Regions from separate parts of the Ruegeria sp. AK4 genome, predicted to be linked through region 2. Evidence: riboswitches for the same ligand, from Rfam matches in the RefSeq annotation. Region 2 holds a riboswitch; each other region holds the start of a gene.
What was found. Region 2 has a riboswitch for cobalamin ahead of ACR0EZ_RS05340 (DUF1636 family protein). Riboswitches for the same ligand answer to the same signal wherever they lie in the genome.

Region 1: it holds a riboswitch for cobalamin, as region 2 does, so the genes downstream of both, ACR0EZ_RS21220 (hypothetical protein) here and ACR0EZ_RS05340 (DUF1636 family protein) in region 2, are expected to answer to the same signal.
Region 3: it holds a riboswitch for cobalamin, as region 2 does, so the genes downstream of both, ACR0EZ_RS12510 (CbtB domain-containing protein) here and ACR0EZ_RS05340 (DUF1636 family protein) in region 2, are expected to answer to the same signal.
Region 4: it holds a riboswitch for cobalamin, as region 2 does, so the genes downstream of both, ACR0EZ_RS12580 (DUF1636 family protein) here and ACR0EZ_RS05340 (DUF1636 family protein) in region 2, are expected to answer to the same signal.

What each region holds. Positions count from the first base shown of each region.
Region 1 covers NZ_JBQFXS010000019.1:9,335-16,724, forward strand. Annotated here, with positions in the region: gene ACR0EZ_RS21195 (class I SAM-dependent methyltransferase) at 1-211, shown strand, start outside; gene recR (recombination mediator RecR) at 208-801, opposite strand; gene ACR0EZ_RS21205 (YbaB/EbfC family nucleoid-associated protein) at 863-1,207, opposite strand; gene ACR0EZ_RS21210 (DNA polymerase III subunit gamma/tau) at 1,592-3,352, opposite strand; gene ACR0EZ_RS21215 (protein-tyrosine phosphatase family protein) at 3,523-4,026, shown strand; gene ACR0EZ_RS21220 (hypothetical protein) at 4,028-4,435, opposite strand; cobalamin riboswitch at 4,525-4,744, opposite strand; gene ACR0EZ_RS21225 (alpha/beta hydrolase family protein) at 4,868-5,761, shown strand; gene rsgA (ribosome small subunit-dependent GTPase A) at 5,794-6,822, opposite strand; RNA gene ffs (signal recognition particle sRNA small type) at 6,980-7,078, opposite strand; gene ACR0EZ_RS21240 (5'-nucleotidase C-terminal domain-containing protein) at 7,117-7,390, opposite strand, start outside.
Region 2 covers NZ_JBQFXS010000002.1:307,650-315,039, forward strand. Annotated here, with positions in the region: partial or broken gene ACR0EZ_RS05320 (GH1 family beta-glucosidase) at 1-461, shown strand, start outside; gene ACR0EZ_RS05325 (glucokinase) at 456-1,487, shown strand; gene ACR0EZ_RS05330 (carbohydrate kinase family protein) at 1,527-2,453, shown strand; gene ACR0EZ_RS05335 (D-lyxose/D-mannose family sugar isomerase) at 2,474-3,139, shown strand; cobalamin riboswitch at 3,190-3,393, shown strand; gene ACR0EZ_RS05340 (DUF1636 family protein) at 3,493-3,849, shown strand; gene ACR0EZ_RS05345 (ABC transporter ATP-binding protein) at 3,846-4,637, shown strand; gene ACR0EZ_RS05350 (ABC transporter substrate-binding protein) at 4,634-5,584, shown strand; gene ACR0EZ_RS05355 (FecCD family ABC transporter permease) at 5,586-6,596, shown strand; gene ACR0EZ_RS05360 (LacI family DNA-binding transcriptional regulator) at 6,602-7,390, opposite strand, start outside.
Region 3 covers NZ_JBQFXS010000006.1:75,081-82,470, reverse strand. Annotated here, with positions in the region: gene cbiE (precorrin-6y C5,15-methyltransferase (decarboxylating) subunit CbiE) at 1-654, shown strand, start outside; gene ACR0EZ_RS12535 (cobalamin biosynthesis protein) at 651-1,019, shown strand; gene cobM (precorrin-4 C(11)-methyltransferase) at 1,016-1,810, shown strand; gene ACR0EZ_RS12525 (cobyrinic acid a,c-diamide synthase CobB) at 1,803-3,131, shown strand; gene cobA (uroporphyrinogen-III C-methyltransferase) at 3,128-3,856, shown strand; gene cobF (precorrin-6A synthase (deacetylating)) at 3,849-4,592, shown strand; cobalamin riboswitch at 4,636-4,844, shown strand; gene ACR0EZ_RS12510 (CbtB domain-containing protein) at 4,881-5,051, shown strand; gene ACR0EZ_RS12505 (CbtA family protein) at 5,056-5,754, shown strand; gene ACR0EZ_RS12500 (hypothetical protein) at 5,820-6,314, shown strand; gene ACR0EZ_RS12495 (DUF1636 family protein) at 6,311-6,637, opposite strand; gene ACR0EZ_RS12490 (DUF302 domain-containing protein) at 6,802-7,266, shown strand; gene ACR0EZ_RS12485 (thiamine pyrophosphate-binding protein) at 7,346-7,390, shown strand, end outside.
Region 4 covers NZ_JBQFXS010000006.1:87,338-94,727, reverse strand. Annotated here, with positions in the region: gene ACR0EZ_RS12600 (TolC family outer membrane protein) at 1-539, opposite strand, end outside; gene ACR0EZ_RS12595 (protein-L-isoaspartate O-methyltransferase family protein) at 635-1,288, opposite strand; tRNA gene ACR0EZ_RS12590 (tRNA-Cys) at 1,517-1,590, shown strand; gene ACR0EZ_RS12585 (NAD(P)-dependent oxidoreductase) at 1,632-2,597, opposite strand; cobalamin riboswitch at 2,734-2,937, shown strand; gene ACR0EZ_RS12580 (DUF1636 family protein) at 3,023-3,403, shown strand; gene cobW (cobalamin biosynthesis protein CobW) at 3,400-4,455, shown strand; gene cobN (cobaltochelatase subunit CobN) at 4,459-7,390, shown strand, end outside.

The sequences.
Region 1 (7,390 bases), on a different contig from region 2:
TTTCGAGCATTCAGGCCCGCTCAAAAAAGTTTCCGACCTGGCAGCCAATATAGGGCCAGCGGCTCGTATTCTTAAGAAATACAATGGAACGGCAGCGGATGTCGAAGCGATCCAAGAGGCGGTTTTGAAAGGCTTCAGAAGATTTGAAAAACCTGAGGGTGTGAGAATTCCCGCAAAACTGAATTTTTTCGAGGCGGTGAATACCGGCTAAAGTTCCTTCCGCGCCCTGAGCGCCGCCGTAATCGTCCCGTCATCCAGATAATCCAGTTCCCCCCCAATCGGCACGCCCTGTGCCAGTGAGGTCAGGCGGACCTGCCCGTCCAACTGATCGGCGATGTAATGAGCGGTGGTCTGGCCATCGACGGTGGCGTTGAGCGCAAGGATGACCTCGGTGATCCCTTCGGCCAGCACCCGGTCCTTCAAACGGGGGATGCGCAACTCGTCCGGGCCGACGCCGTCCAATGCTGACAGCGTGCCGCCCAGCACGTGGTAGCGGCCTTTGAACACGCCCGCCCGTTCCATCGCCCAGAGGTCGGCGACGTCCTCGACCACGCAGAGCTCTCCGGTCGCGCGGGCCTCGGCGTCGCAGATGTCACAGATATCGGTGGTGCCCACATTGCCGCAGTTCAGGCATTCGCGGGCGGTGATGGCGACCTGCTGCATGGCATCAGACAGAGGTGTCAGCAGCAGGGCGCGTTTGCGGATCAGGTGCAACACCGCCCGGCGGGCCGAGCGGGGGCCGAGGCCGGGCAGTTTGGCCATCAGGTCGATCAGATTGTCGATGTCGCTGTTGGAACTCACGGCCTGTCCTGTCTGGCGCCGGAGGGAGCCTCCGGCGGGAGTATTTTTGAAAAGATGAAGATCAGAACGGCAGTTTGATATCTGCAGGCAGGCCCATGCTTTCGGTCAGCTTGGCCATTTCCGCCTGCGCGCGGTCGGCCGCCTTGGTCTGGGCGTCCTTGATGGCGGCGAGGATCAGGTCTTCGACCACTTCCTTGTCGTCGCCGTTGAAAATCGACGGGTCGATGTCCAGGCCTTTGAGCTCGCCTTTGGCGGTGGCGGTGGCTTTGACAAGGCCCGCACCGGATTCGCCGACAACCATCAGGTTGTTCAGCTCCTCCTGCATTTCGGTCATTTTGGTCTGCAGGTCCTGCGCGGATTTCATCATCTTGGCCATATCGCCCAGACCGCCTAGTCCTTTGAGCATCGGTATTCTCCTATATGCGGGGGCGCAACGCGCCGTGTATGAGTTTCGCACATATCGCAATTGCAAGAGCGAGGAACAAGAGGGGAGATCCAATACAGCCCTCCTGCATCGCTTCCCACCGGATATCGTCAAGAATTGGGCCGTAATAATCTACGGTAATCATGAGGGCGAGTGCTACCCAAACGAAAGCGATCACCCATTTGAGTGCTCTTCGTTTTGATAGGATTGCGAGCGCAGTAACGCCTATTAAAACGAGTACGATCGGATTGAAGGTCAGTGCTAAGAACTCGTCAAGCATAGATGCCGGGCCAGAGGCAGAGTTCCATAGCGGCCTTTCCTTATCGCAGACTTCCGCCACCGCGCTTGTGGCGAAAAGCAAAAGGATCAATCCTCCTCGAACGGATCCCATTCGTCTTCGACCTCGGGCAGGGCTTCGGTTTCGACCTTGGCGGCAAGTTCTTCGGGGGTTTCGATCTTTGTGATCTTCGCCTTGGGGAATTGCGCCAGAACGGCCTGCACCAGCGGGTGTTGTTCGGCCTCGGCTTTCAGGGCAAGTTCCGCCTTGTCCCGCACCTCGGCGATGGTCGGCGCGTTGCCTTCGGACACGATGGAGACGGCCCAGCGGTTGCCGGTCCAGCGTTGCAGGGCAGAGCCAAGCCGGGGGGCCAGATCCGTCGGGGCCTGCGATGCGGGGGTGAATTCGATCCGGCCCGGCTGGTAGGAAACCAGACGCAGGCCGGTCTCGACCTCGACCAGCAATTTCACGTCCCGGTTGGCGCGGATCAGTTCGACTACATGTTCGAAGGTCGGATAGCGGGCGAGGGCGGCCTGCGTATCCTGCGCCAGTGCAGCCACCGGCGCGCCGCCCGATCCGCGCGGGGCGGGGGCGTAGGTTGAAGATACGGCGCTGGCCTGAACCGGCGGTGCGCCATTGCCGGGCAGGGGAACGCCGCCGCCGGGGCCACCGGGCGGGGGCGGCGGGGCGTCCTGCAGGCGTTTGATCAGCTCTTCCGGGCTGGGCAGGTCGGCCACATGGGTCAGGCGGATCACCGCCATTTCGGCGGCCATCATGGCGTTGGGGGCGGCTGCGACCTCATCCAGCGCCTTCAGCAGCATCTGCCACATGCGGGTCAGGACGCGCATGGGCAGGGCCTCGGCCATCTGCTGACCACGGGCACGTTCGTCGGGCGAGACCGTCGGGTCTTCGGCGGCGTCGGGGGTGATTTTCACCACCGAGACCCAATGGGTGATCTCGGCCAGATCGCGCAGCACGGCCAGCGGGTCGGCGCCTTCGGCGTATTGGGCGCTCAGCTCGGTGAGCGCACCGGCGGCGTCGCCGCGCAGGATCATGTCGATCAGGTCCAACACCCGGCCCCGATCCGCCAGACCCAGCATGGCGCGCACCTGATCGGCGCTGGTCTCGCCCGCGCCATGGGATATGGCCTGATCCAGCAGCGAGGTCGCATCGCGGGCCGACCCTTCGGCGGCGCGGGTGATCAGCGCCAGCGCATCCTCGGCGATCTGGGCCCCTTCGGCATCGGCGATCTTGCGCAGCAGGTCGATCATGTCTTCCGGTTCGATCCGGCGCAGATCAAAACGCTGGCAGCGCGACAGCACCGTGACCGGGACCTTGCGGATCTCGGTGGTGGCGAAGATGAACTTCACATGTTCGGGCGGTTCCTCGAGCGTTTTGAGCAGCGCGTTGAAGGCGCTGGTCGAGAGCATGTGAACCTCATCGATGATGTAAATCTTGTAGCGGGCCGAGGCTGCGCGGTAGCGGACGCTGTCGATGATCTCGCGAATATCGTTGACGCCGGTGCGGCTGGCGGCGTCCATCTCCATCACGTCGACATGGCGGCCTTCCATGATCGCCACGCAATGTTCGCACTGGCCGCAAGGTTCAGTCGTGGGGCCGCCCTGACCATCCGGCCCGATGCAGTTCATCCCTTTGGCGATGATGCGCGCCGTGGTGGTCTTGCCGGTGCCGCGAATGCCTGTCATGACAAAGGCTTGCGCGATGCGGTCCGCCTCGAACGCGTTTTTCAGCGTGCGCACCATCGCGTCCTGTCCCACAAGATCGGCGAAAGTTTCCGGGCGGTATTTGCGGGCGAGAACCTGATAGGCGGGGCTGGGCGTGTCGGTCATGTCTGCTTTCGCGGATTCGAGTTCTGCCGCAGCGTAGAGGTCGCCGCCGCCCGCGTCCACAGCGCGTCGTCAGGATTTTTGTTTTGGAAAACGCGGGTCCTTGCGTAAACTGGTTCGGCCTATTCCAGAGACTGTATTTTTGGCGATTATTTCATGAGGGGACTTGGTTTATGTCTCAGATGGCGATCTACGCGCTGCAAGTTGGGGGCGGTACGCTGGCCCTGACGCCGATTCCGGGCTGCAGCGGGGACTATTCCGGTGATCTGGAACTGATTTCGGACTGGAAGCCGGGGCTGGTGATTTCGATGACCACCGCGGTCGAGATGTTGCAGCACGGCGCGCAGGATTTCGGCAGCGATATTCAGGGCCGCGCCAGCCGTTGGGTGCATCTGCCGGTCGAGGATTTCGGCGCACCACCGCAGGCGGTGCTTGACGCGTGGCCCTCGGTCAGCGCGACGGTGCGGCATGCGCTGTCCGGCGGCGGGCGGGTGCTGGTCCATTGCCGGGGCGGCTGCGGCCGGTCGGGCATGGTTGTCCTGCGGCTGATGGTCGAATGCGGAGAGCCCCCGCAAAAGGCGCTGGCGCGGTTGCGGGCCATCCGGCCCTGCGCGGTCGAGACCGAGGGGCAGATGGCCTGGGCCGTCGGGACGGCACAGGTGGTGAGTGACGCTTGACTCAGGCTGAAACCCGATGCGGTTCAGCCCGCCTTTCGGGCGGGGTGATCGCTGTTGCGTCAAGCATTGCGCAGGGTGGGCTGGCGACTACACCCGCGGGCAATGGGCTGAAGCCTGTGCCAAAAATCATGTCGGCGTAGCGGTCCAGCCTGTCCAGATCATCCTCGGCGCCCTTGCCGCAAAACACCCGGATCTGATCCGGACGAGCGCGGAACCGGGCGGTGCAGCCGCCGGGGCAAAACCTCAGCTCGCTGCTGCCTTCGATTTCGAACTCAGCCGTGGTGGCGGGTCCGGCTTCTGCCACCGCCTGTGTCAGCGCACGCGCCATCCGGGCCAGCGCCGGGCAGGTTTTGCCGGTCCGCTGGCACACGGTTGCGGTGAATTCATGCGTCTTTGTCTTCCAGATCATCCTGCGCCCTCCGCGCGGCGGACGGGGGATGTGGATCAGGTAGGACTGCGCGAAGCTGTCAGGACCTGCCCGGACACCCCGCCCGAGTTTCGGTTTCAGTTCTGATGGCAGGTCTCCTGACTTGCGGGTCAAAGCGTTGCCGACCTTCCCAGCCTTTCGGCCAGTGGTGTTCCGGCAGTGCTCACCGCTTACAGTTGCGGGGGCAGTCGCGGCCTTGGTTCGTTCCGGCATCGCCGGGCAGAACCGCACCGAGTTCCCTTTTCATCCCGACCCCTTGTGGGGGCCGGAAACCATCACACAATCGCTAGCGGTTGGCCGGGCCCCGAGTCAAGCTGATCTTGATCCGCATTTTGCGCCCTCGGCCCGAAGTGGACGTTTGGTCATGTGGCTTCGCTGTTGACTTGGCCGTGCCGTTCAGCGCCTGATCAAGAAATGAACCGAATAGTTCAGATTGATTCCGAGGGTGCCATGTTGGACGCGCAGCAAACGGTTTTGACAGAAGACTTCCAGTTTCCGTCCGGCCCGGCGATGCTGTCGGCGCGGCTGTACCGCCCGGTTTCCGATCCCGAAACTGTAGTTGTGCTGAACAGCGCCACCGGCGTTCCGCGCGAGTACTACCGGCATTTTGCCCATTGGCTGGCATCGGACCGGGGCATGGCCTGCCTGACCTATGATTATCGCGATTTCGGGTCGTCCGCGTCGGGGCCGTTGAAGCACTCAAAGGCCACGATGGCGGATTGGGCCCTGATCGACATGCCCGCCGCCCGCGCCGAGATGCGCCGCCGCTTCCCTGACGCGCAGCACTGGACCATCGGCCATTCGGTCGGGGCGATGCTGGGACCGGTGCAGCCCGATATCGACCGGATCGATCGCATGATCTGCGTGTGTTCGGGGCTGGTCACGCTGTCGGATCATCCCTGGCCGTATCGGGCGCTGGCAGGGCTGTTCTGGTACGGCCACGCGCCGCTGACGGTTCACGCGATGGGTTACCTGCCGGGCAAGGCGCTGGGGTTTGGCTCGGATTTGCCTGCGCCTGTCTATTGGCAGTGGCGCAGATGGTGCACGGCGCCGCTCAACTACGTGCCCGACATTGGCACGAGCCTGCCAGAGGCCAAATGGTCCGGGTCAGGCGTGCCTGTGGACCTGTTCACCTTTGAAGACGATCAGATGGTCCCGCCCGAAGCCGTCTGGCGGCTGGCCGATCTGTACGGGTCCGGGGCAAAACGGCACCTGCTGTCGCCAAAAGACTTCGGCGTAAGCGATATCGGCCATATCGGCGTTTTTGCGCGCCGCAACGCTGCCGTCTGGCCGCGTCTGATTGGCTGAGAAAGGGCACCGGTGATCCGGTGCCCCTGCCGTCACAGACCCTTGCGGGACTTCTTGTCCTGCATCACGGACCGCACCATCTTGCCGAACGCCTTGTCGCGCGCCCGGGACTGCGCCACGGTTTCAGAATTCCTCTGATCCTCGCGCCGCAGCTTCCGCCACCGCTCCAGCCGGTCGGCATCCAGCGTACCGTCCCCGATGGCCGCCTGCACGGCGCAACCGGGTTCAGCCTCGTGCTGGCAGTCCGAAAACCGGCACATGTTGGCGAGTTCGAGGATGTCCGAGAACACCTCGTCCACACCATCCTGCGCGTCCAGCAGCCGCAGGGCGCGCATGCCCGGCGTGTCGATCAGCCAGCCGCCGTTTTGCATCCGGTGTAGCGCGCGCGACGTCGTGGTGTGCCGCCCGCGTGCGTCATCTTCACGAATGCCGGCGGTTCCGTCCTGCCGCCCGGTCATCCCGTTCGCCAGCGTCGTTTTGCCCACGCCGGACGACCCGACCAGCGCGGCTGTCTGCCCCGAAGGGCACCACGACAGCACCTGCTGGATATCGTCAGCCTTCAACGCGTTCACCGCAAGAACCGTCAGGAACGGTGCCAGCGCCTGCGCCCGGGCGGCATAGTCGGAAGGATCTGCACAGGTGTCTGCCTTGGTCAGAACCACAACCGGGTAACAGCCGGATTGATGGGCCAGTGCCAGATACCGCTCCAGCCGGGGCGGATTGAAATCGGCATTGCAGGAACTGACGATGAACAGCACATCGACATTGGCGGCGATCAGCTGCGCCTCGGCCCCAGTGCCTGCGGCGCGGCGTTGCAGGGTGCTGCGCCGGTCCAGCAGGTGCCGGACGCGGTTGTGGTCGTCGCTAAGCACCCAGTCACCAACGGCAAATTCGCCGGTGGGCCGGTCCGGGGAGAGCAGGGGCGTTTCGCCATCCGCGTTCACTCCGATCAGCCGGTCGCGGTGCACGGCGGTGATGCGATAGGGATTGCACGATGGATTGGCCGCGTGCTGCGCGGCAAAGTAAGAGGACCATCCAAGGTCCGTAAGGGTAAGAGTCATTGGTCTGCCTGAGTTCAGATACAGCAAAACCCACAGATGGCGGGCGCGCATCCGTCGGTCATGGGTTCAGGCAGTCGCGTGGATAGGGTTCAGAACCGCTCTGCCCGAAGGGTCTTTGCTACATTCATAAAAGCCCTCCTGCGGCTGGGGTTTGCGTAAGTGAGAGGTTGGACATCGACCCAAGCGGGGCTCGTTGTGGCTGCTTCCTTCCGGACCTGACCAGGTTGGCGAGGCGCTCGCCCGCGCCAACCTCTCGACCCCGATATAGGCAGGTGCCGGGCAAAAGACAACCCGTCAGAGCGTCAGGCCTATCCGCTGGAACCCCTCCGCGTCGCGTCCCAGCGGCTTGGAGTTGAAGATGTCCAGCTCATCCAGATACTTGATTGCGCCGGGGCCGGTTCTGAGGACGGCGCCAGCCCCGGACAGAGGGGCGAAAGAAAAGGGGTGCGGCGCGTCCTCAAGCGGGTCACGCGGCAGGGTGTCCGACAGGTAACCTCTGAGGACATGCTTTATTTCCAGCGTCGGCAGGTCGAGGATTCGGCTTTGGAACACCGTCGGAAATTTGCCG
Region 2 (7,390 bases):
ACACCATTGGAACGCCGGTCGACTGGTGCGGGCTGAACTACTATACCCGCAAGCTGATCGCCCCGGCGGATACCGCATGGCCCGGTCTGACCGAGGTTCCGGGCACGCTGCCCAAAACCCAGATGGGATGGGAAATCGACCCCGCCGCCCTGACCCGTTTCCTGACGCGGACGTGTCGGGAATACACCGGGGACCTGCCCCTCTTGGTGACCGAGAACGGCATGGCCAGCCCCGAGAGGGGGCAGGATGATGACCGGATCGACTATCTGAACAGCCATCTGGCTGCGGTACAGGACGCACTGAATCAAGGCGTTCCCGTTAATGGCTATTTCATCTGGTCGCTGCTGGACAATTACGAATGGGCCTTTGGCTACGAGAAACGCTTTGGTCTGGTGGATGTGGATTTCGAAACGCTTGAGCGGACCCCCAAAGCCTCGTTCCATGCCGTGAAATCGATGCTGGGTGCCAGTAAGGTTTCCCTACCGCTGGCGCAACCGGCAGGTGCGGTGCATGAGCACTGGAATCTTGTTGCGGATGTCGGTGGCACGAACACCCGCCTTGGCGTGGTTTCCAACGGAGAGTTGGTCGATCTGCGTAAGCATCCGACCGGGTCTCTGCCTGATCTGCTCGAGGCGTTTCACAGCCTGCGCGACGACATCGGAACCGACCCTCAGGCGGTTGTGGCCGCCGGGGCCGGGCCGGTGCGGGACGGCGTGATCCGCCTGACCAACGCCCATCTTGACCTGTCCGAGGTCGAGCTTGCGCAGGCCACAGGCGCGAAGAATACGTTTGTCATCAATGATTTCACCGCCGCTGCCTGGTCCGTGGCCGAGGTGACACGCGCCGATGTGGCGGTTCTGCAAGGGCACGACACGCCGCCAACAGGAACCCGCCTTGTCGTGGGGCCCGGCACGGGGCTGGGCGTTGGCGCGCTGCTGTATTCGGAAGGTCATTATCACACTGCCTCGGGCGAAGGCGGCCATGTGGGCCTGTCTCCGCGCCATCGGGATGAGGTGGATGTGTTCGACGCCGCCCGCCGCATCTCGCCCGAGAGTTTCTTTGACGACAGCCTGATGCTTGAGGCTGAAATGTTCCTGAGCGGCACGGGCCTGCCGGTCCTCTATCAGGCCGTTGGCATAGCAAGTGGCCAAACCGACACGCCGGTGCGGACAGCCAAGGACATTCTGCAGGATGCCCGCGATGGCTCTGACCCCATCGCCGCCAAAGCGGCACAGATGTTCACATCGCATCTGGGGGCTTTGATGGGCGACATGGCGATGACGCTGATGCCGACCGGAGGGGTGTTTCTGGTCGGCGGTGTGGCCGAAAAGAACCGCTGGCTTTTCGGCGATACGTTCCGGGCGGCTTTCAACGCGGGCGGGCGGTTCAGCGATTTGCGCCGCTCGATGAACCTGTATGTGTCGGAACAGGCCGAATTTGGCATTGTTGGCGCTAACAATTTCTGCAAAAATGCGCTCGCGCGGTAGACTGGCCGCCTGAACTTATTTTTGCGGAAGGAATTCGGGATGATCCTGTGCTGCGGTGAAGCCCTGATCGACATGATCGCCGAGCCCACAACCTCGGGCGCAAGCGGGTTTGTGCCGCATTCGGGCGGGGCGATCTTCAATACGGCAATTGCCCTTGGCCGGCTGGGCGCACCGGCGGCCATGCTGACGGGTCTGTCCTCGGACATGTTCGGCGATCAACTGGCGCAGGCGCTGAAAGACAGCCATGTGGACACCGCGCATGTCATTCGGTCCGAACGCCCCAGTACTCTGGCTTTCGTGCAATTGAAGGACGGGCACGCCTCGTACACCTTCGTCGATGAAAACACCGCAGGCCGGATGCTGCGCGCCGAGGATATGCCGGATCGGTTAACCGCCGTATCGGCCCTGTATTTCGGTGGTATCAGCCTGGCTTGCGAGCCCTGCGCCGACGCCTATGCCGACCTTTTGAACCGCCATGGTGCAAAGCGCGCGGTCATGCTGGACCCCAATATTCGCCCGGGGTTCATTCAGGACCAGACCCGGTATCGTACGCGGCTGAACCGGATGATCGCGCAGGCGGATATCGTCAAGGTCTCGGACGAGGATCTGGACTGGATCGTCCCCGGCCCGGAAACCCTGACCGAGAAAGTGCCGCTTTTGCTGCAGGCGGGGCCTTCGGTGGTCATCGTGACCAGAGGTGGTGAAGGGGCCACAGGGTATCTGTCGGACGGAACCGAGGTCTCCGTGCCGGTTCAGCGGGTCGAGGTTGTCGATACGGTCGGCGCTGGCGACACGTTCAATGCCGGGGTTCTGGCCGAACTGCATCGCGCCGGACATCTGACCAAAGACGGTATTCGCGCGCTCAACGCCGACAGTCTTCGCGCTGCCCTGTCGTCCGGTGCCGCCGTTGCAGCCGTCACCGTATCCCGCGCCGGGGCAAACCCGCCCTGGGCGCACGAGCTTTAACCCCTTATAAGGGCAAACCCATGAAACGATCCGACATCAACCGCATCAAGTCCGAGGCGCAGGCGTTCATTCACTCTTTCGGTGCCGTGCTGCCCCCGTTTGCCGACTGGTCCCTCGACCAGATGCGCAGCGAAAAGGCGGCTGGCATACGGGACCGCAATCTGGGCTGGGACATAACCGATTACGGTCAGGGCCGATTTGATGAGCTGGGCCTGTTTCTGTTCACCCTGCGCAACGGCGACGCCAATGACCTCAGCCTCGGGCGCGGGATGTTATACGCGGAAAAGCTGCTGATCTCGCGCGACAAGCAGCTGTCCCCGATGCATCGCCATATCATAAAGGCCGAAGACATCATCAACCGGGGCGGTGGCGATCTGGTGATGGAGATTTACGCCTCGGATGAAGATGGGGGGATCGACCGGGAAAATCCTGTCATCGTGCCCAGCGATGGCTGCCCCGTCACGATCAAACCCGGTGAGCTTTTACGGCTTGCGCCGGGTCAAAGCGTCACGCTGATGCCGGGTATCTGGCACGCGTTCTGGGCGGAACGCGGTGATTGTCTGATCGGCGAGGTTTCGACCGTCAATGACGACCGCACCGACAATGTGTTCGAAGACCCGATCCCGCGCTTTGCGACAATCGAAGAAGATGCCGAGCCCGATTTCCTTCTGGTCGCAGATTACTGACAGGCGCCGGCCCCGGCTGGACCGAGACTCTTGACAACTATTCTATTCCCGGACTAGCTGCACGGGATGGTTCCCGACGGCGCGCCCGAGGGACGAAAATGGGAATACGGTGCGGCCTGTGCAGGCCAAAGCCGTGACTGCCCCCGCAACTGTAGGCGGAGAGCGACGTCAAATCACCACTGGCCAAAAGGCCGGGAAGGTTGACCGAGCGACGACCCGCAAGTCAGGAGACCTGCCATCATATGTTCAACCAACCCGGGGCGGGGTGTCCTGGAAGGAGGCTTTGATGGCACGCTTGCGTGTTCAAGATACCGGCACCACGTGTCCGCCATTGGCATTTTTCGGAGCGAAGAATGCCGCACGACACTGATCACCACGTTCTGATCTGCGAGACCTGTCAGGGGCCTGTGTCGGCGGACGCAGCAAAAGACGCACTGGACCGCCAGCTTCCCGACGGTTTCAAAACCCGCCTGATCGCCTGCATGGCCGGGTGCGAACGACCCATGACCGTTGGCCTGCAGGCCGCAGGCAAGGCCCAGTATCTGTTCGGCGACATTCAGACCGACAAGGACTTGACGGCGCTGGCCGACTTTGCCCGCCAGTATCGTGATAGCGCAGATGGCTGGACCAGCGCATCCGAGCGCCCCCCTGCCCTGCTCACCAAAACTCTGTCGCGCATGCCGCGTCTGCCGTCGGAGGACGGTTCATGAGTTTTCTGGTGGCCGAGGGTTTGGGATATTACGCGCTGAACGGAGATATGCTGCTGCAGGACACCTCGTTCAGCCTTGAAGAAGGCTCGATCCTGGCCATCGCCGGACCGAATGGCGCGGGCAAGACCACGCTGCTGAAACTGTTATGCGGGGCCGAACGTATGGCCCTTGGCGATGTCCGCATCCAGGGTCAAAGCCTGCGGAACCTCTCTGCCAGACAGCGGGCGCGGACGATTGCCGTGGTGGGGCAACAGGAATTCCCCGATGGTCGGCTGCGCTTGCGGGACTATGTTGCACTGGGTCAGATCCCGATCAAAGCGGACAGATCAGCCGCTGACCACGCAACCGACCTGAACCGCGTTCTGGATGTCACCGGCCTGTTCCATCTGGCAGAAAAACCGCTGGGCAGATTGTCAGGCGGGGAAAGGCAGCGCGCCCATATCGCAAGGGCGCTGGCGCAAAACCCGGTTTTGCTGTTTCTGGACGAACCGACCAACCATCTGGACCCCGACGCCAAGGGGCACATGCTGTCGCTGGTGGCAGAACTGGGCGTGACGGTCGTCATGATCGTCCACGATCTGGTCATGATCCCGGAATTTGCGACCCATGTCGCGCTGATGAAAGCCACGCGGCTGACCGGATTTGGACCGGTGAGCGAGGTGCTGACACCGGGCCGCGTCCGCGAAACCTTTGGCGTGGATTACCTGTGCTTTCAGCACGAAGGCCGTGTGATCCCTGCGCTCGATATCCGAAAACGCAAACTGTCACCTCAAAAGGATTTAGGATGAAGCAGAAACTCTGGCCTGTGGCGCTGATCACCGGTCTGGCAAGCGGCGCGGCGGCACAGGAAGTCTCGGTCGACAACTGCGGCGAACCGCTGGTGTTTGACACACAGCCCGAGCGATTGGTCGTGCATGACATGAACATGACCGACATGGCGTTTGCGCTTGGCCTGCAGGACAAAATCGTTGGCCTGACCGGCATCACCGGCTGGTACAAGACCAGCACCGATTTCGACGCGCAGCGCGGCGATATCCCTGAGCTCGCGCCGAAATACCCGACGATCGAGAACCTCGTCGCGGTTGAGCCCGACCTGTTCTTCGCAGGCTGGTATTACGGCATGAAACCGGGCGGAGATGTCACGCCCGACACGCTGGCCCCCTTCGGCATCAAAACCATGATCCTGACTGAAAGCTGCGTGCATCTGGACAAGGACCGCCCCGAAGCCAGCATGGACCTGCTGTTTGACGATGTTCTGCGTCTGGGCAAGGTGATGCATGTCGAAGACCGGGCCGAGGCGCTGGTGTCCGGCTGGAAAGTGCAGCTTGCCGCGATCAAAACCAAAACCTCAGATGTGACCAAGCCGCGTGTATTCCTGCTGGACGGGCCTGCTGATGCACCCTTTACCGCCGGTAAATACGCCATTCCCGACGCGATGATCGAGGCTGCTGGCGGTGTGAACGTGACCCATGATCTGGACACAAGCTGGGGCCGCACCTCGTGGGAGGCTGTTGCCGCCGCAAACCCGGAATTCCTGGTCTTGCTGGACTATCAGACCGGCAACGGGGCGGAAGACACGTTCAAATTCCTGCAGGAACATCCGGTGATGTCGCAGACCGATGCGGTCAGGAACAAACGCTGGATCGGGTTGCGCTACGAAGAGCTGACCCCTGGACCGGCCAACATCGACGCCATCGAGAAGATGACAAGGGCCATGCATCCGGTAAGCAACTGATATGGCCCAAACGGGCCGGTTGATACTGCTGGGGGCGGTCGTTCTGATCGCCCTTTTGCTGTTGTCCGTGGTCTACGGAACAACGCCGATCCCGGTGCGGGACGTTATCACCGCGACTGGCCTCGGTACCGGTCTGACTGAGGGTGAGATGTCGCCCATGCATCGGATCGTGTTTGATCTGCGCTTGCCCCGGGCCCTGTTTGCTGCCGTCATCGGCGCCGGGCTTGGGGTTGTTGGCGTGGTTCTGCAAACCACCACGCGCAACGATCTGGCGGACCCGTTTTTGTTTGGCCTGTCCTCGGGCGCGGCGGCGGGCGCGGTTCTGGTGATCACCGTCACCGGAGATGTGTTGGGCATCTGGACCTTGCCGCTGGCAGCCTTTTGCGGCGGCCTGATTGCGTCGGGCATTGTTCTGGCGCTGGTCCACAGCCTGCGCACCAGCGCGCCAGAAAAGCTGATCCTGGCCGGGCTGGCCGTGTCATTCCTGTTCTCGGCCATCACCAACTACCTGATCTTCGCTGGCGACAGCCGGGCCGCCCATTCGGTGATCTTCTGGATGCTGGGCGGATTGGGTCTGGCCCGGTGGGAGACCTTCCCGCTGGTCCTGATCGGGCTGGGGCTGATCCTCAGCTATGCGCTCTACCGCAGCCGGTGGCTGGATGCGCTGCTGACCGGAGACTTCACCGCCGCCACACTGGGCATTCCCGTGCAGGGTCTGCGGTTCAGCATGTTCTTCGTGGCCGCGCTCGCGACGGCCAGCTTCGTGTCGGTCGCAGGTGTGATCGGCTTTGTCGGTCTGATGGTCCCTCATATCGCCCGGGGCATTGCAGGCACCCTGCATCGCAACCTGCTTGTGGCCTCTGCCATCGTCGGAGCGATTCTGCTGACCCTGTCCGATATCCTGTCCCGGCTTCTGCTTGCACCGCAGGAACTGCCCGTGGGGATCGTGACCACGTCGATCGGATCGCTTTTCGTGTTCCTGTACCTGTTCAAATCGGCCAAAGGCGACTGACGTCGCTAGTGCGTGCCGCGCGGGACAAAAAACGGGTCAATCAACAGCGTTTCACTTTTGCTGGCGGGGTCTTCCAGCCTTCGTTCAAGCAGCCGGATAACGTGCTCGACCGACTGGTTTATCGGGTTGTTCACGGTACTCAGATTGAACATCGGCCAGCCAGCCATTTCGATATCGTCAAACCCCACAATCGACAGCGACCCGGGCACATCCACGCCAAGCTCGCGCGCTGCGGTCAGGGCACCGATGGCGCTGGCGTCATTGGCGCATACTAGGGCGTCTAGATTGTGATCTTGCAGCATCCTCATAGCGGCCCGGTACCCGGCCTCGACGGTGAACTCTCCGGCCTCTTCCGCGATCAGGGGCAGGCCCGTCTGGTCAAGAGCGGCGATCAAACCCGATCTGCGCTCGGCTGAGGAGGCAAAACAGGACGCGCCCGCGATGTACCCGAATTTCGTACGGCCCCGTTCGACCAGAGTCTGAGTGGCGATTCGCGTTCCTTCGGCGTTTTTGCAGCACACGTTATCGACGCCCGGCGCATGCACGATTCGACCGGATGAGATCATGGGCACACCAAATTTGCTGCATTGTGCGACCAACGCGCCGGGCATGCTGCCGCCCCGCAGAATCAGAGCATCCAGCGGGTAGCGCAGAACCTGATCAATCGCGGCTTCAGCCCGCGCATCACCGCCATCGATCAGGATCGGCCATTTGTTCAGAACGTTGAGTTCACCGACCAGCCGGTTGACGAACTCGGAATCGTAGGTGTTGCGCATGTTGCCCACGAAAACGGC
Region 3 (7,390 bases), on a different contig from region 2:
GAACATACGCGCAGCGTGTCGCTGACCGAGGCCCTGTTGGGAACGTTCGCGCACCCCGTCTGCGTCGGGCTTGAGGTCCGGGGCAGCGGGCGGCCTGTGCCCAAGGCCTCGGGCAAGCCTGACGAGATTTTTGAGACCGACGGCCAGATCACCAAACGCCCGATCCGCGCGCTGACCCTGTCGGCGCTCGCCCCGAGGCGGGGGGAGCATCTGTGGGATATCGGCGGCGGCACCGGCTCGATCAGTATCGAATGGCTGATGTGCGACTCGACCCTGACAGCAACAACCATCGAACCGCTGGCAGAGCGTGCGGATCGTATCCGCCGCAATGCCGACGCGCTGGGACAGGATCGGCTGGATGTCGTGCACGGCACCGCGCCCGATGCGCTGCCCGGTCTGCCCTTGCCGGATGTGGTTTTCATCGGCGGCGGGCTGAGTACGGATTTGCTGGGCTGGCTGCACACCAACCTGCCCGCATGCACCCGGCTTGTTGCAAATGCGGTAACGCTGGAAAGCGAAGTCTTGCTGGCGCAATGGCAAGACAAACTGGGCGGTGACCTGCTGCGCATCGAACTGGCGCATTCGGCCCCGCTTGGCCCTCGGCGCGGCTGGAAATCCGCTTACCCGGTTGTTCAGTGGAGCGTGAACCTATGATCGTCGCCGGGCTCGGATTTTCCTCGGCGGCCACCGCCAACAGCCTGCGGGCGGCGTTTGATCTGGCCTGCGCAGGGCATCAGGTGGACGCGCTGGCCACCGTGGCCGACAAGCGGGGCCACGCCGGTCTTGCCGCCTTCGCCGAAGGTGCCGCCCTGCCCCTGCACTATGTCGCGCCGGGCGATCTGGCCGGGCAGCGCACGCTCACCTGCTCGCCCCGCAGCCGCGCCACCCATGGCACTGGCAGCGTGGCCGAAGCATCCGCCCTTGCTGCCGCCGGACCCGGTGCCCGGCTGCTTACCCCCAGACAGATTTCGGACGACCGGCTTGCCACCTGCGCCGTCGCCATCGGAGGACAGACATGACCGTTCATTTCATCGGCGCCGGACCCGGCGCCGCCGACCTGCTGACCTTACGCGGGCGCGATATCATCGCCGCCTGCCCGGTATGCCTGTATGCCGGTTCGCTGGTGCCGGATGAGATTCTGGGCCATTGCCCTGATGGCGCAAAAATCGTCAACACTGCGCCTATGGATCTGGATCAGATCATGGCCGAGATCAAAGCCGCCCATGACGCAGGCCAAGACGTTGCGCGCCTGCATTCCGGTGACCTGTCGGTGTGGTCTGCGATGGGCGAGCAGATTCGGCGGCTGAAAGAGATGGGTATTCCCGTCAGCGTCACCCCCGGCGTGCCCTCCTTTGCGGCGGCTGCGGCAACGCTGGGCGCCGAACTGACCCTGCCCGGCCTCGCGCAGTCGGTGGTTCTGACCAGAACGCCGGGGCGCGCCTCGTCAATGCCCGAGGGTGAGACGCTGGAGAATTTCGCCAAAACCGGAGCGACACTGGCGATCCATCTGTCGATCGGCAATCTGGACAAGGTGATCGCCGATCTGACTCCGGCCTATGGCGCGGACTGCCCGGTCGCGGTGGTCTACCGCGCCAGTTGGCCGGATGAGCGGGTCATTCGCGCAACGCTGGCCACTCTGAAAGAGGCGCTGGACGACAGTATCTCGCGCACCGCCCTGATCATGGTCGGCCCTGCGCTGGCCGGTGAGGGGTTCGACGAAAGCTGCCTCTATTCCAAAACCTACGACCGCCGTTACCGCCCGCAAAGCGCGGACAGTCCATGGTCAAGCTGGAGCCATGGCGATGACTGAGGTGATGGCGAATCCTCCGGGCGTTCTGATCTCGGCCCCTTCGTCCGGCACCGGGAAAACGACAGTCATGCTGGGCCTGCTGCGCGCCCTGGCCGAGGATGGCCTGACCGTGCAGCCGTTCAAAAGCGGCCCGGACTATATTGACCCGGCCTTTCACCGGGCGGCGGCGGGGCGGGCCTCGTTCAATCTGGACAGTTGGGCGATGGGTGAGCCTTTGCTGGGCGCGATTTCAGTGCAGGCCCGGGGCGCGGATATTGTGGTCGCCGAGGGTTCGATGGGTCTGTTTGATGGCGTCGCAAAGCCCGGAGAGCTGGGGCACGGCTCCAGCGCCGAGACCGCGTTACGCATGGGCTGGCCGGTGGTGCTGGTTCTGGATGTGGGCGGACAGGCGCAATCGGCTGCGGCAACGGCGCTGGGGTTTCGGATGTATAACCCGGACCTGCCTTTTGCAGGTGTGATCCTGAACCGCTGCGCCAGCCCGCGTCACGAACGCCTGACCCGGTTGGGGATGGAACGCGCAGGCTTGCCGGTTCTGGGCGTGCTGCCGCGCCGGGGCGATCTGACGCTTCCGGAACGCCATCTGGGCCTGATACAGGCGGTCGAACATCCCGATCTGGAAAGCGCCATTGCCGGATATGCGGCGTTTCTGCGCGAACATGTGGACCTTGAGGCGATCAAGCGGGCGGCCTCCTCAGGCCCTGTTGGGCCATCGTCAGCCGCGCTGCCGCGGCCTCCGGCCCAGCGGATCGCCTTGGCTCGGGATGAGGCGTTTTCATTTACCTATCCGCATTTGCTGGAAGGCTGGCGCGCAGCCGGGGCGGACATTCTGCCGTTTTCGCCCTTGGCGGACGAGGCTCCGGCCACGGACGCCGATCTGGTCTGGTTGCCCGGTGGCTACCCGGAACTGCATGCCGGAAAATTGGCCGCAGCCGAGACCTTTCTGACCGGGCTGCGCAAACACGCCGAAACCAAACCCGTACACGGCGAATGCGGTGGCTATATGGCCTTGGGCGAAGGGCTAATCGACAAGGACGGCACCCGGCACGCGATGGCCGGGCTTCTGGGCCTTGTGACATCTTATGAAAAGCGCAAGTTCAACCTCGGCTATCGGCGGGCAGAATTGCTGGCCCCGATGCCGGGCCTTGCGGCAGGCACCGCGTTGCGGGGGCATGAGTTCCATTATTCCTCGATCATCGACCAGCCGGATGCCCCATTGGCGCGGGTGTTTGACGCCGAGGGGACCGAAGGGCCGCAAACCGGCTCGGTCCGTGGCAATGTGACTGGCACGTTCTTTCACCTGATCGCCGAGGCCTCGGCATGAGCGGGTTCGTGTCGTTCATCGGTTCCGGTCCCGGCGACCCCGAGCTATTGACGCTGAAGGCCGTCGATCGGATGCAAAAGGCCGATGCGGTGCTGTTTGACGATCTGAGCAGCGGCCCGATCCTGACCCATGCGCGCGACGATGCCGATCTGGTCGGCGTCGGCAAACGGGCCGGTCGCCCCTCACCCAAGCAGGATCATGTCAGCCGGTTGCTGGTGGAATACGCCCAGACCGGGCAGCGTGTCGTGCGGCTGAAATCGGGCGATGGCGGGTTGTTCGGACGGCTTGAGGAAGAGCTGGTGGCCCTGCGCGCCGCCGGGATCGAATATGAGATCATTCCGGGCATCCCCTCAGCCGTTGCGGCGGCTGCCGCGGCAGGCATTCCGCTGACCCGCCGCCTGACCGCGCGGCGGGTGCAGTTCGTCACCGGCCACGATGTCAGCGGCAAGCTGCCAAAGGACCTGAACCTGCCCGCCCTCGCCGACCCCGGCGCGACGACGGTTGTGTTCATGGGCAAACGCACCTTCCCTTTGCTGGTCGAGGCGCTGCATGCCCACGGTCTGCCGTTGGACACGCCCGCGCTGATGGCCGAGTCGGTTTCGACGCCCGAGCAATCCCTGCAGCGCTCCACCATCGGCGCGCTGTCAGACCAGTTGCAGTCCGAGATCGGAACCGCCCCGGCCCTGATCCTGTACGGCCCGCTGGCAGAGTTCGACGATGTATGACCTGACCCTGATCGGCATCGGCACGGGCAATCCTGATCACGTGACATTTCAGGGCGCGAAGGCGATCCGTGCGGCGGACCTGATCCTGATCCCGCGCAAAGGTGAGAATAAGGCCGATCTGGCCGGACTGCGTGAGGAAATCATCGCGCAGGTGTCCGAGACGCCCCCCAACATCGCCTATTTCGACATTCCCAAACGCCGTTCCGAGGATGGCTACCTGCGCGGCGTGGATGAGTGGCACGACGCCATCGCCCTGCGCTGGCAAGAGGCGATCGCGGAGCATCCCGAGGCGCGCAGCGTCGCGCTGCTGATCTGGGGCGATCCGTCGCTCTATGACAGTTCTTTGCGAATCGCGTCGCGGCTGGACCCGCACCCTTCGACAAAGGTAATCCCCGGCATCACCGCTTTGCAGGCGCTGACTGCCGCTCATGCGATCCCGATCAACGATATTGGTGCGCCCTATGTTGTCACCACCGGGCGGCGCATCCGGGATGAGGGCTGGCCCGAGGCAGGATCGAAAGTGGCCGTGATGCTGGATGGCGAATGCTCGTTCCAAAGCCTCGAGATGGCAGATTACGATATCTGGTGGGGTGCCTATGTTGGCATGAAAGAGGAAATCCTGATCCGCGGCCCGCTGGCCGAGGTCGCACAGCGGATACTCGACACCCGCGCCCGGGCCCGCGCCGATCATGGCTGGATCATGGATATCTATTTGCTGAAAAAGCGCGGGATCTGACGCAAAAGGTCGCAAATGGCGATTGCGCCGCCCCAGACATCGCGGCTAAATGAATGCGTCTGGTCCCGCCGGAGACTTCCGGATGCTAAGAGGGAATTTGGTGCGGTTTCGCCAGAAGCCCAAGCCAAAGCCGCCCCCGCGACTGTAAGCGGTGAGCCCCTGTTCAACCAGCCACTCCCGATCACTCGGGGGGAAGGCGAACAGAGGCACCGACCCGCAAGCCAGGAGACCTGCCAGGCGACAAATGAAACACCAGCCGTCGGGTGCGGCGGCTTTGGAGGACAAGAAATGACAACACAAACGCAAACGGCTTCTGCCGCCAAGACAGGTCTCCTGCCGGTACTGTTCGCCGTGGCTCTGGGTTTTGGGGTGATCACCCTGACCGGCCATGTTCAGGCATCCGGCCTGCATGACGCCGCCCACGATGTGCGCCACGCGACCGGTTTCCCCTGCCACTAAGCCGATGTTCAGTCGCATTCTGACCAGCGCGTTGTTCGCTGGTGCTGCAGCGGGGCTGATTGCCGCCTTGCTGCAGCTTATTTTCGTGCAACCCGTGCTGTTGCATGCCGAGCTTTATGAATCCGGGGAGTTGATCCATTTCGGAGCCGAGGCCGTTTCGGCACATCCCGAACTGCCCGGCATGTTCTCGGACCTGACCCGCGACGCGCTAAGCGTCATATTCACGATGCTGACCTATACCGGCTACGCGCTGATTCTGGTCGCGCTGATGTCGGTCGCCGAAGGTCAGGGGCACAAGGTCGATGGCCGCACCGGCGTGCTGTGGGGCCTTGCGGGTTTCGTCGCGTTCCACTTCGCGCCGGGCTTCACACTCGCCCCCGAGGTGCCGGGCGTTGCGGCGGCGGATGTCGGCGCACGTCAGCTCTGGTGGTTTGCGACCGTGGCCTCCGCAGGTGTCGCCATGTGGCTGATCGCGTTTGGCGGCAACCTTGTCAGCTATGTCATCGCAGCCGTCCTGCTGATGGCCCCGCACCTGATCGGCGCGCCCGAGCCTGATGTCTTTACCGGCCCCGTGCCGACCGAGATCGGTGCCCTTTTCGCGGCGCGGGCCTTTGGCATCGGTCTGGTTGCCTGGGTGTTGGTGGGGTCTTTCTCCGGGTATTTCTGGCAGAAAGAAGCCAGCCACGCCGAAGCCAACGCGTGATCGGCCAACCCGATAACCCGCCGGGCGCAACCCCGGCGGGACTTTCTGTTTCCCAAGGAAAACAAATGTCTCGCCCCCTTGCTTTGTTTGCGATTGGTCTGGTCTTTGGCGGCGGCGCGGGGTTCGTGCTTGCGGCGGCCAATGGTGTTACCTTCGACGGCCACGATCACGCCGACCCGGCCCATCACGGCAGCCACAATGCCGAAGCCGCTGCGCATGACCATTCCGCAACGATCAACCTGCCGGCAGGGCCGGACGCCCCGGCCGTTGAAATTGCCATTGTCAAAGACCCGATGGCCGGTTGGAACCTGCATGTCATGCCGCAGAACTTTCGGTTTGCGCCGGAAAACGCCTCGGCCACCGACCAGCCCGGCGAAGGGCATGCCCATGTCTATGCGAACGGGGTGAAACTGGCGCGGCTCTATGGCAACTGGATGCACATCGCCGATCTGCCCAAGGGCGAGGTTGAAATCGAAGTGTCCCTGAACGCCAACAGCCACAGCCAGTTGATGGTCGACAACGTTCCGGTCCGCGCCTCGACGACGGTTCAGGTAGACTAGCAAGCCGGAACACGCGCCCGCAGACACAACCGAAGTCGCCCGCAGGGCCGGGCGTCTTCGATCCACCCTGCCGGGCTGTTCAGGTAGGTCTGGCAGGTCGCGGCAATGTCCTCGGCATCCGCCACAACATCGATCCCGGAAAAAACGTATGAGGCCAAGCCCTGCCCCTGAAGGGCCAGCACGGTTGGCTGATCGCACCCGCTGAAACATTCGTGCTCGGCCACGTCCACCTGCGTGTCCAAACCGGCCTGCTTCAGTGCCTCTTGCACGGCCTGCCGTTCCCCGTCGCGGTCGCGGGTGCCAACGCAACTGCTGCAGATCAAAATACGCGCCCGTGCCAAATCGCCCCTGCCTTTCCGTGCGCCAGTTCTGCGGGTTTCCCGACCGCAGCGCAAGCTCATCGCGCCGCGCCGGACACAAGAATGTGAGTGCGCATCCCGCCGCTTTCTGGCATCAATCACGCACCCTTAGCCGAGGAGGTTGCCCGATGAAAGCGCTCTGGTCGATGTTATGTATTCTGGCCCTGCCCGCCAGCGCCGAGATTGCCGAGCCGCCCGCCGGCTGGGCCGTCTATCCCTCGGGCAAAAGCTATGCGCAACTGGTCGATGACACCAAAGCAGCGGTCAAAGGGAACGGGCTGATCGTGGTCACTCAGGCCGGGCCGACCAAGGCCGCCGCCGCGCGGGGCATCGCCATTCCGGGCAATCTGGTTATCGGGGCATTCAACAACGATTACGCCGTGCGCGTTCTGGAAACCTCGACCGCCGCGATGATCGAAGCGCCGATCCGGTTCTATGTGACTGAAAACGCGGACGGCACGGCCACGCTGTCCTACAAAACGCCGACATTTGTCTTTGCCCCCTATGTTTACGAAGGCGGCGAAGCGCTGAGCGATATCGCCCTGGAACTGGACGAAAAGTTTCAGGCGGTGGCAGAAAGCGCAGCTAAATAGTCACACTGACGTGATCCGACTTGCTTCCGGGGGCATCCTCCGCAATCTGCTTTGAAATAACGAATTCGGAGCACGATTGATGCAGGACATGCCCCCCCGCGCCGCTGATCTTCTGGCACAACGA
Region 4 (7,390 bases), on a different contig from region 2:
AACCGGTCGTTCGAGGCGCGCAGTTCCTCGCTGGATACGTCCACGTTGTTCAGGCGAATCTGAACCGTTTCTTCCTGCAGAAGAACGCTCAGATAAGCGGTCGCCGCGCGGAACAGAACCTGCTGTTCGATATCGATCAGCGTTTGCCGGGTCGAAAGAACAGTCTCTTGCGCAGATTGCTTGCCCAACACGGACGCGCCGCCGTCATAGATCAGTTGGGTCAATGTCAGCCCGGTGAAAAACCGCGCCGGGTTCGTTGTTGTCACTGTCGTACCGGTGCGTGTCTTGGTGTATTCCTGGCTGATATCAACCGTCCAGTTGATGATCGGACGCAAAGCCGAAAGGGCGATCGCGACGTCTTCATCCGCTGCACGCAACAGGGCCCGGTTCTGCTCTAGCAGGCCACTGGTGTTATACGCGCCGATGAACGCATCTGTTATATTGTCCGCCCAAGCCGCACGTCCGGGAACTACGCTGATGGCAATGCCAGCGGTCAAAGCCAACACCCTGACCAGCTTACCTGTCGCCGTACCACGCATATCCAAATCCTCTCAAATCGAAATAACGCTGCCTCTCCGGCAGTTTGCGCCTTTGTTTTCAACTAATCAAGGCGGCAAAAATATCTGTCAAATGACTATAGCGAAAATGCACACTTTGCGGAAAAGCTATCTAAAACCGGTGCGCTGGCGTTGAAGGCATCGCGCCAGCTGACCCGTTCGCCGGATTTGCGGCCGATCCGGACGGTGCCCAGATTCCCCTCGACGAACAGGCAGGCAATGCGGCCGTGATCCTTGAGCTGTCCCAGCAGATCGTCCGGTATTTCCTCGACCCCGCCCTGGATCATGATCACGTCATACGGCCCATGTTCAGCCGCGCCCTGTGCCAGAGGCCCCACATGGACAATCGCGTTGTCGGCATTGGCTTCGCTGAGCAGGTTCTGTGCCTCGGACGCCAGGGTTTCATCTTCCTCGACACCCACAACCAACTGCGCCATGCGCGCGGTAACAGCGGTCGAGTAACCAAGCGCCAAACCGATATCCAGCACCGCCTCGTCATTTGAAATATTCAGCGCATCCAGCATCTTAGCCAGAGTGCGCGGCTCGAGCATGCAGCGCCCGTTTCCAAGGTCGATCAGCTCTTCGGCATAAGACGCCTCGCGCTGCGACGCGGGCACAAAGCTTTCCCGCGGAACGTTCAGCATCGCGTCAATGATCGGAAACTTCGTGACGTCCGAGGGCCGAACCTGCGTGTCAACCATCGTGCGGCGCCGGGTGGCGAAATCTGTCATGTGATCTCTCGTCTTGAACCCTTGATTATCTGGCTTGTGCCACATCCCTTGCGCACCGGCAACGGCCCAGATGCCGCAACCCGGGTTTTGTGGCAGGTTTCGTACCGGACCGAGGGCGCTCAATTTACAGGCCGAGCGCCGATTTTGCATTCTTCCCACTGGACGCCCCCAGCGAAAGCTGCTAAAACGCCCTCCACACCACGGCAAGTATTTGATTTTACTTGAAAAGGCGAGTTGGCGGAGTGGTGACGCAGCGGATTGCAAATCCGTGTACACCGGTTCGATTCCGGTACTCGCCTCCATCTCTCTGAAACGCTTCGGTTTTGCGGTCTGGAATGTCCGTTTATTCTGCGGCGCGTCCTTGCGGAATGACTTCATATCCCGGTTCTTCCGGCTCATCGTCTTCCATCTCGGGCGGAAAACCAGGGGCGCGGATGTCGAGGCCGGTGGCGTCTTCCAGCCGCCGGATGATATTCGGCGACAGTTCGCGGTCTCCGTACCGGGCAATGCCGTCTTCGAAAATGCTGATCATCACGGGATTGATCTCTAACGGAACACCGGCGCGGTCGGCAACGTCCTGAAACAGGCCGATGTCCTTTTTCACCAGATCCATGGTGAACGAGATATCGCGCGAGCCGTTCAGGATCACCTGACTTTCGGTTTCATGAACGAATGAGGTGCCCGACGAGATTTTGATCGCCTCATAGGTAGTATTCAGGTCCATGCCCGCTGCCTTGGCCGTCACCAAAGCCTCGGCGCAGGTAATCAGGTTGGCGGTGGCCAGGTAGTTGGTCAGCACTTTCAAAACGGAAGCCGAGCCCAGATCGCCCGTATGCAGGACCCGACGGCCCATCGTGGTCAGGAAGGGCAGAATACGCTCGAACGTCGCGCGGTCGCAGCCTGCGAAGATCGAGATATTGCCAGTCGCCGCCCGGTGGCACCCGCCGGAAACCGGGCAATCCACGGCAGCACCGCCCCGTTCAATGACCATCGCGCCCAGGCGTTTGACCTCGGCCTCGTCGGTGGTCGACATCTCCATCCAGATTTTACCGGGGCTGACCTCGGGCAGCATCTCCTGCATCACCGCGTCCGAGGCGGCAGGGGACGGCAAGCAGGTGATCACCGCATCGCAATCGCGCATCAGCTGGGCCGGATCTTCCGCCGCTTTGGCCCCTTGTGCGACAAAGGCCGCCACCAGATCCGGGTTCAGGTCATGCACGGTCAGATCGATTCCGTTGCGCAGCAGCGACCCAGAAAGCTTGCCGCCCACATTGCCCAGCCCGATAAACCCTACCTTCATACGCCGCACCCTCCTGTTCGCGTGTTGCCGACCATGCGATCACGTCGCAGCGATCGGATCATGCCGCCCAGCGACGCCGACAGGTCGCTTTTTACCCGCTTCCTCACGGATCGGCGCGTTGCGCTTGACAAGCGGGCCGCCGCTGCCGCATGTCCCTTTCGTTGGTGTCTGCGACAGCAGATGAAAAGGGAATGCGTCAGCGGGTTTTTCCGTCAAACGCAGCCGCCCCCGCGACCGTGACCGGAGAGGGTGCCCAAGCCACTGGCGAATGCCGGGAAGGCGGGACATCCGACAGAGGAGAGCTCTGACATCCGCAAGCCGGGAGACCTGCCAACGCCCGAAGATGAAACCGGACGGGGTGTTCCGGTGTGGGGCTCTGATCGGCCCGCATGAAACCCCGTCCCCCACGAAGAGGATTTGGGGGGATGAGAGACATGACCGAGACCGTTCCGGTCGAACTTCTGGTTTGCACGACCTGTCGCCGCGGCCTGCCTGTCGAAGATGATGCACAGCGGCCCGGCACGTTGCTGCACAAGGCGCTGGAACAGGCGGGCCTGCCCGAGGGCATTACCCTGAAAGCCGTCGAATGCCTGTCGAATTGTGATGAAGGCTGTTCGATCGTGCTGCGCGGCGGGCCGGATCGCTGGACCTTTGTCTACGAGCATCTGAACGAAACCGACCATGTCGGCGTGATCGTCGAGGGCGCGACCAAGTACCTCGCCACCGAGGACGGTCTGGTCAAATGGCGCGAGCGCCCCGAACATTTCCGCAAAAACTGTGCGGCCCGCATTCCCCCGATTGGAGCCCTGAAATGAGCAATCTCGAAAAACTTCCCGTCACCGTGATCACCGGCTTTCTGGGCTCGGGCAAGACCACGCTGGTGCGTCACCTGATGCAGAACCCGCAGGGCAAGCGTTTGGCCGTTGTCGTTAACGAATTCGGCGACGTGGGTGTTGATGGCGATATCCTGAAATCCTGCGCCATCCCGGATTGCCCTGCCGAAAACATTATGGAACTGGCGAACGGCTGCATATGCTGCACCGTGGCCGATGATTTCATTCCGACCATCGAGGCGCTGATGGCGCTGGAGCCGCGGCCCGAACATATCCTGATCGAAACCTCCGGCCTCGCCCTGCCCAAACCGCTGCTGAAAGCGTTCGACTGGCCCGATATCCGCTCGAAAATCACTGTGGACGGCGTGATCGCTCTGGCCGATGCCGAGGCCGTCGCCGCCGGTCGCTTTGCACCGAATGTCGAGGCGGTGGATGCCCAGCGGCTGGCCGATGACTCGATCGATCACGAAACGCCCCTGTCCGAGGTGTTCGAGGATCAGATCTCCTGCGCCGACATTATCCTGCTGACCAAACCCGATCTGGCTGGCCCGGAAGGTGTGGCGAAGGCCAAGGAAGTCATCGCAGCCGAGGCCCCCCGCCCCCTGCCCGTGGTCGAAGTCGCCGAGGGCGTGGTGGATGTGCGCGTCGTTTTGGGCCTCGAGGCCGCAGCCGAAGACGACATGGACGCCCGCCCCAGCCATCATGACGGCCATGACGACCACGAGCATGACGATTTCGAAAGCATCATCGTCGAACTGCCCGAACAGACCGACCCCGCCGATCTGGTCGCCAGGATCGAACGTCTGGCGACCGAGCTGAACATCCTGCGGGTCAAAGGTTACGCCGCTGTTCAGGGCAAACCGATGCGCCTGTTGGTTCAGGCCGTCGGTGCGCGCGTCCGTCATCAGTATGACCGTCCGTGGGAACCGGGCGTAGAGCGCCGTTCGCGCCTTGTGGTGATCGCCGAGCATGACGATATCAAAGAGGCCGAAATCCGCGATATCCTTGTGGGCTTGAAAGAGGCCGCCGAGTAAACCATGCACGTCGTCTTCCGCGAAAGCCACGGGCTCGAAGAGACCGAGACCCCCACCGATCTGGGCCAGAGCCCGGCGGATCTGGTGGTGCTGTCCTTCTCGGACAGTGACCTTGGCGCTTTCGCGGCAGGCTGGCATCGCGGTGGCGGGCCCGAGGGGCGGATGCCGACCTTGCGGCTGGCCAACTTGACAGCGCTGAAACACCCTCTGTCTGTCGACACCTATGTGGAACAGACGCTGGAAGGCGCGAAGGGCATCCTGATCCGCTTGATCGGCGGCGTTCCCTATTGGTCCTACGGCTTGCAGCAGGTTCTGGCGCTGGCGCAGACCAAAGGCATTGCGCTGGCTGTCTTGCCCGCCGATGGGCGTGAGGATACACGGCTGGATGAGTATTCCACCCTGCCCGTCTCGACCCTGCGGCGGCTGGCGCATCTGTGCGACACCGGCGGAGAGGTTGCGGCGCAGGCGGCACTGGCTCAGATGGCGCTGGCGGCGGGGCTGTATGCCGGGCCGGTGATGGGGGCGAAAACCATCCCCGATTGCGGCGCATGGTGCCCGGATCGCGGCGTGATCCCGGTGGATACCGCGTTCGACGGGGATGGCAAACGCATCCTCGTGACCTTCTACCGCGCCTATTTGACCTCAGCCGACACCGCCCCGGTCGCCGCTTTGATTCGCAGGCTGCGAGAACGCGGGTTCGAGGCCGTGGGTCTTTTTGCCCCCTCGCTGAAAGCCCCCGCAGCGGCCGACTGGCTACGCGAGCAGATGGCTACCCTTGAGCCCTCGGCGATCATCAACGCCACCTCTTTCTCGGGCAAAGGCGCGTCGGGCACTTCGCCTCTGGACGCCGCGAATGTCCCGGTGTTTCAGGTCGCCCTCGCCACCTCGCGCCGCAAAGCCTGGGCCGAGGCGGAACGCGGGCTGTCCCCCGCCGACCTCGCCATGCATGTGGTGCTGCCCGAGGTGGACGGGCGCATCTCGGCAGGCATCGCGTCGTTCAAGGAACCGGGCAAACGCGACCCGCATCTGGAATATTCCCGCTTTGCCCACAGGGCCGAACCCGAACGGATCGAAGCCATCATCGACCGCGTCACCGGTTGGCTGACACTGCATGACAAGCCCAAGGCGGATCAGGTCCCGGCGCTGGTGCTGTCCACCTATCCCGGCAAGGACTGGCAGATGGCTCATGCGGTGGGTCTCGATGCGCTGGCCTCGGCTGAGGCGATGCTGTCTGATTTACAGGCTGAGGGCTATGATTCGGCCCCGGCTGAGCCGATCGCCGAGACACTTCTGGACGCCCGCCCCTCATGGCCGCTGGACGATTACCTGACCGCGCTGGCGGACCTGCCCGAGAAATTGCGGACCGATCTGCAAACCGTCTGGGGCGAACCGGAAGACGACCCCTCTTTCACCGACGGCGCATTCCACTTCACCGCCATGCGCCGGGGCAACGCTCTGGTCGCCCTGCAACCCGAACGCGGCACGCCCGAGCTGCGGGACGATGACTACCACGACCTGTCGCGCACCCCACGCCACAGCTATGTCGCCTTTTACCTCTGGCTGCGCAAAGGCCTGCGCGCGGATGCGCTGATCCATATCGGCGCGCATGGCACGCTGGAATGGCTGCCGGGCAAATCCGTCGCTCTGTCCCATGAATGCTGGCCCGAGGCGCTGATCCGCGACCTGCCCGTCATCTACCCCTTCATCGTCAACGATCCCGGCGAAGCCGCGCAGGCCAAGCGCCGGATCGGGGCCGTCACGCTGGGCCACATCCCGCCCCCGATGAAGGAAAGCGGCACCCCGGACCGGATGGTGCGGCTGGAATCTCTGCTGGACGAATTCTCGAACGCCGACGGTCTGGACCCAAAGCGCCGCGACCGGCTGCAGGAAGACATCCGGGATGAGGCGCAGGCCATCGGTCTGGAAAGCGATCTGGGTCTGGATCAGGCCACCTGTACGGCTGAAGCGATTACCCGCATCGACCGCTTTGTCTGCGATATCAAGGAAAGCCAGTTCGGCGACGGGCTGCATGTCTTTGGCCGCGTGCCCGAGGTCACCGGCACTTTCGACCCCGCCCCCTCGGCCCATGCCGAACGCAGCGCCCTGATCGACGCGCTGGCGGGGAAACGGATCGAGGCCGGGCCGTCGGGCTCCCCGTACCGGGGCCGCTCGGATGTGCTGCCCACCGGACGCAACCTCTATACCACCGACCCGCGCTCGGTCCCGACCCGCGCCGCCTATGCGCAAGGCGTGAAACTGGCCGAGGAACTGGTGCGCCGCCACTTGCAGGAAGAGGGCGACTACCCCAAGGGGCTGATCGTTGACCTTTGGGGCTCGGCCACCATGCGCACCGCAGGCGAAGAATTCGCCATGGCGCTGCATCTGCTGGGGGTAAAACCGGTCTGGGATAAAGGGTCCGAACGGGTGTCGGGCATCGAGGTGCTGCCGATCACCGACCTCAGCCGCCCGCGTCTGGACGTGACGCTGCGCGTCTCAGGCCTGTTCCGCGATGTGTTCCCGACGCTGTCGGCGCTTTTCGGTCAGGCCGTTCGGGCATTGTCGGCCCGGGATGAGGCACCGGACTGGAACCCCTATGCCGGTCAGAAACCTGCCGCGCGCGTCTATGGCCCCGCCCCGGGCAGCTATGGCGTGAACATGACGCAACTGTCCGAAATCTATACCGATGAAGCCCGCGCGCAGGCCGGTGAAGCGTGGCTGGATGCCAGTTCCTTCGCGCTGGAAGGCGAGCATATCGCGCAGGACAAGGACGGCATCACCCAGCGCGTCGCAATGGCCGACAGCTTTGTGCACCTGCAGGACCTGACCGAGACCGATCTGCTGCTGGCCAACGACTACGCCACGCATGAGGCCGGTTTTGCCGCCGCCAAGACGGTGACCGGCGGCAAGGCGCAGCTCTACCATCTGGACAACACCA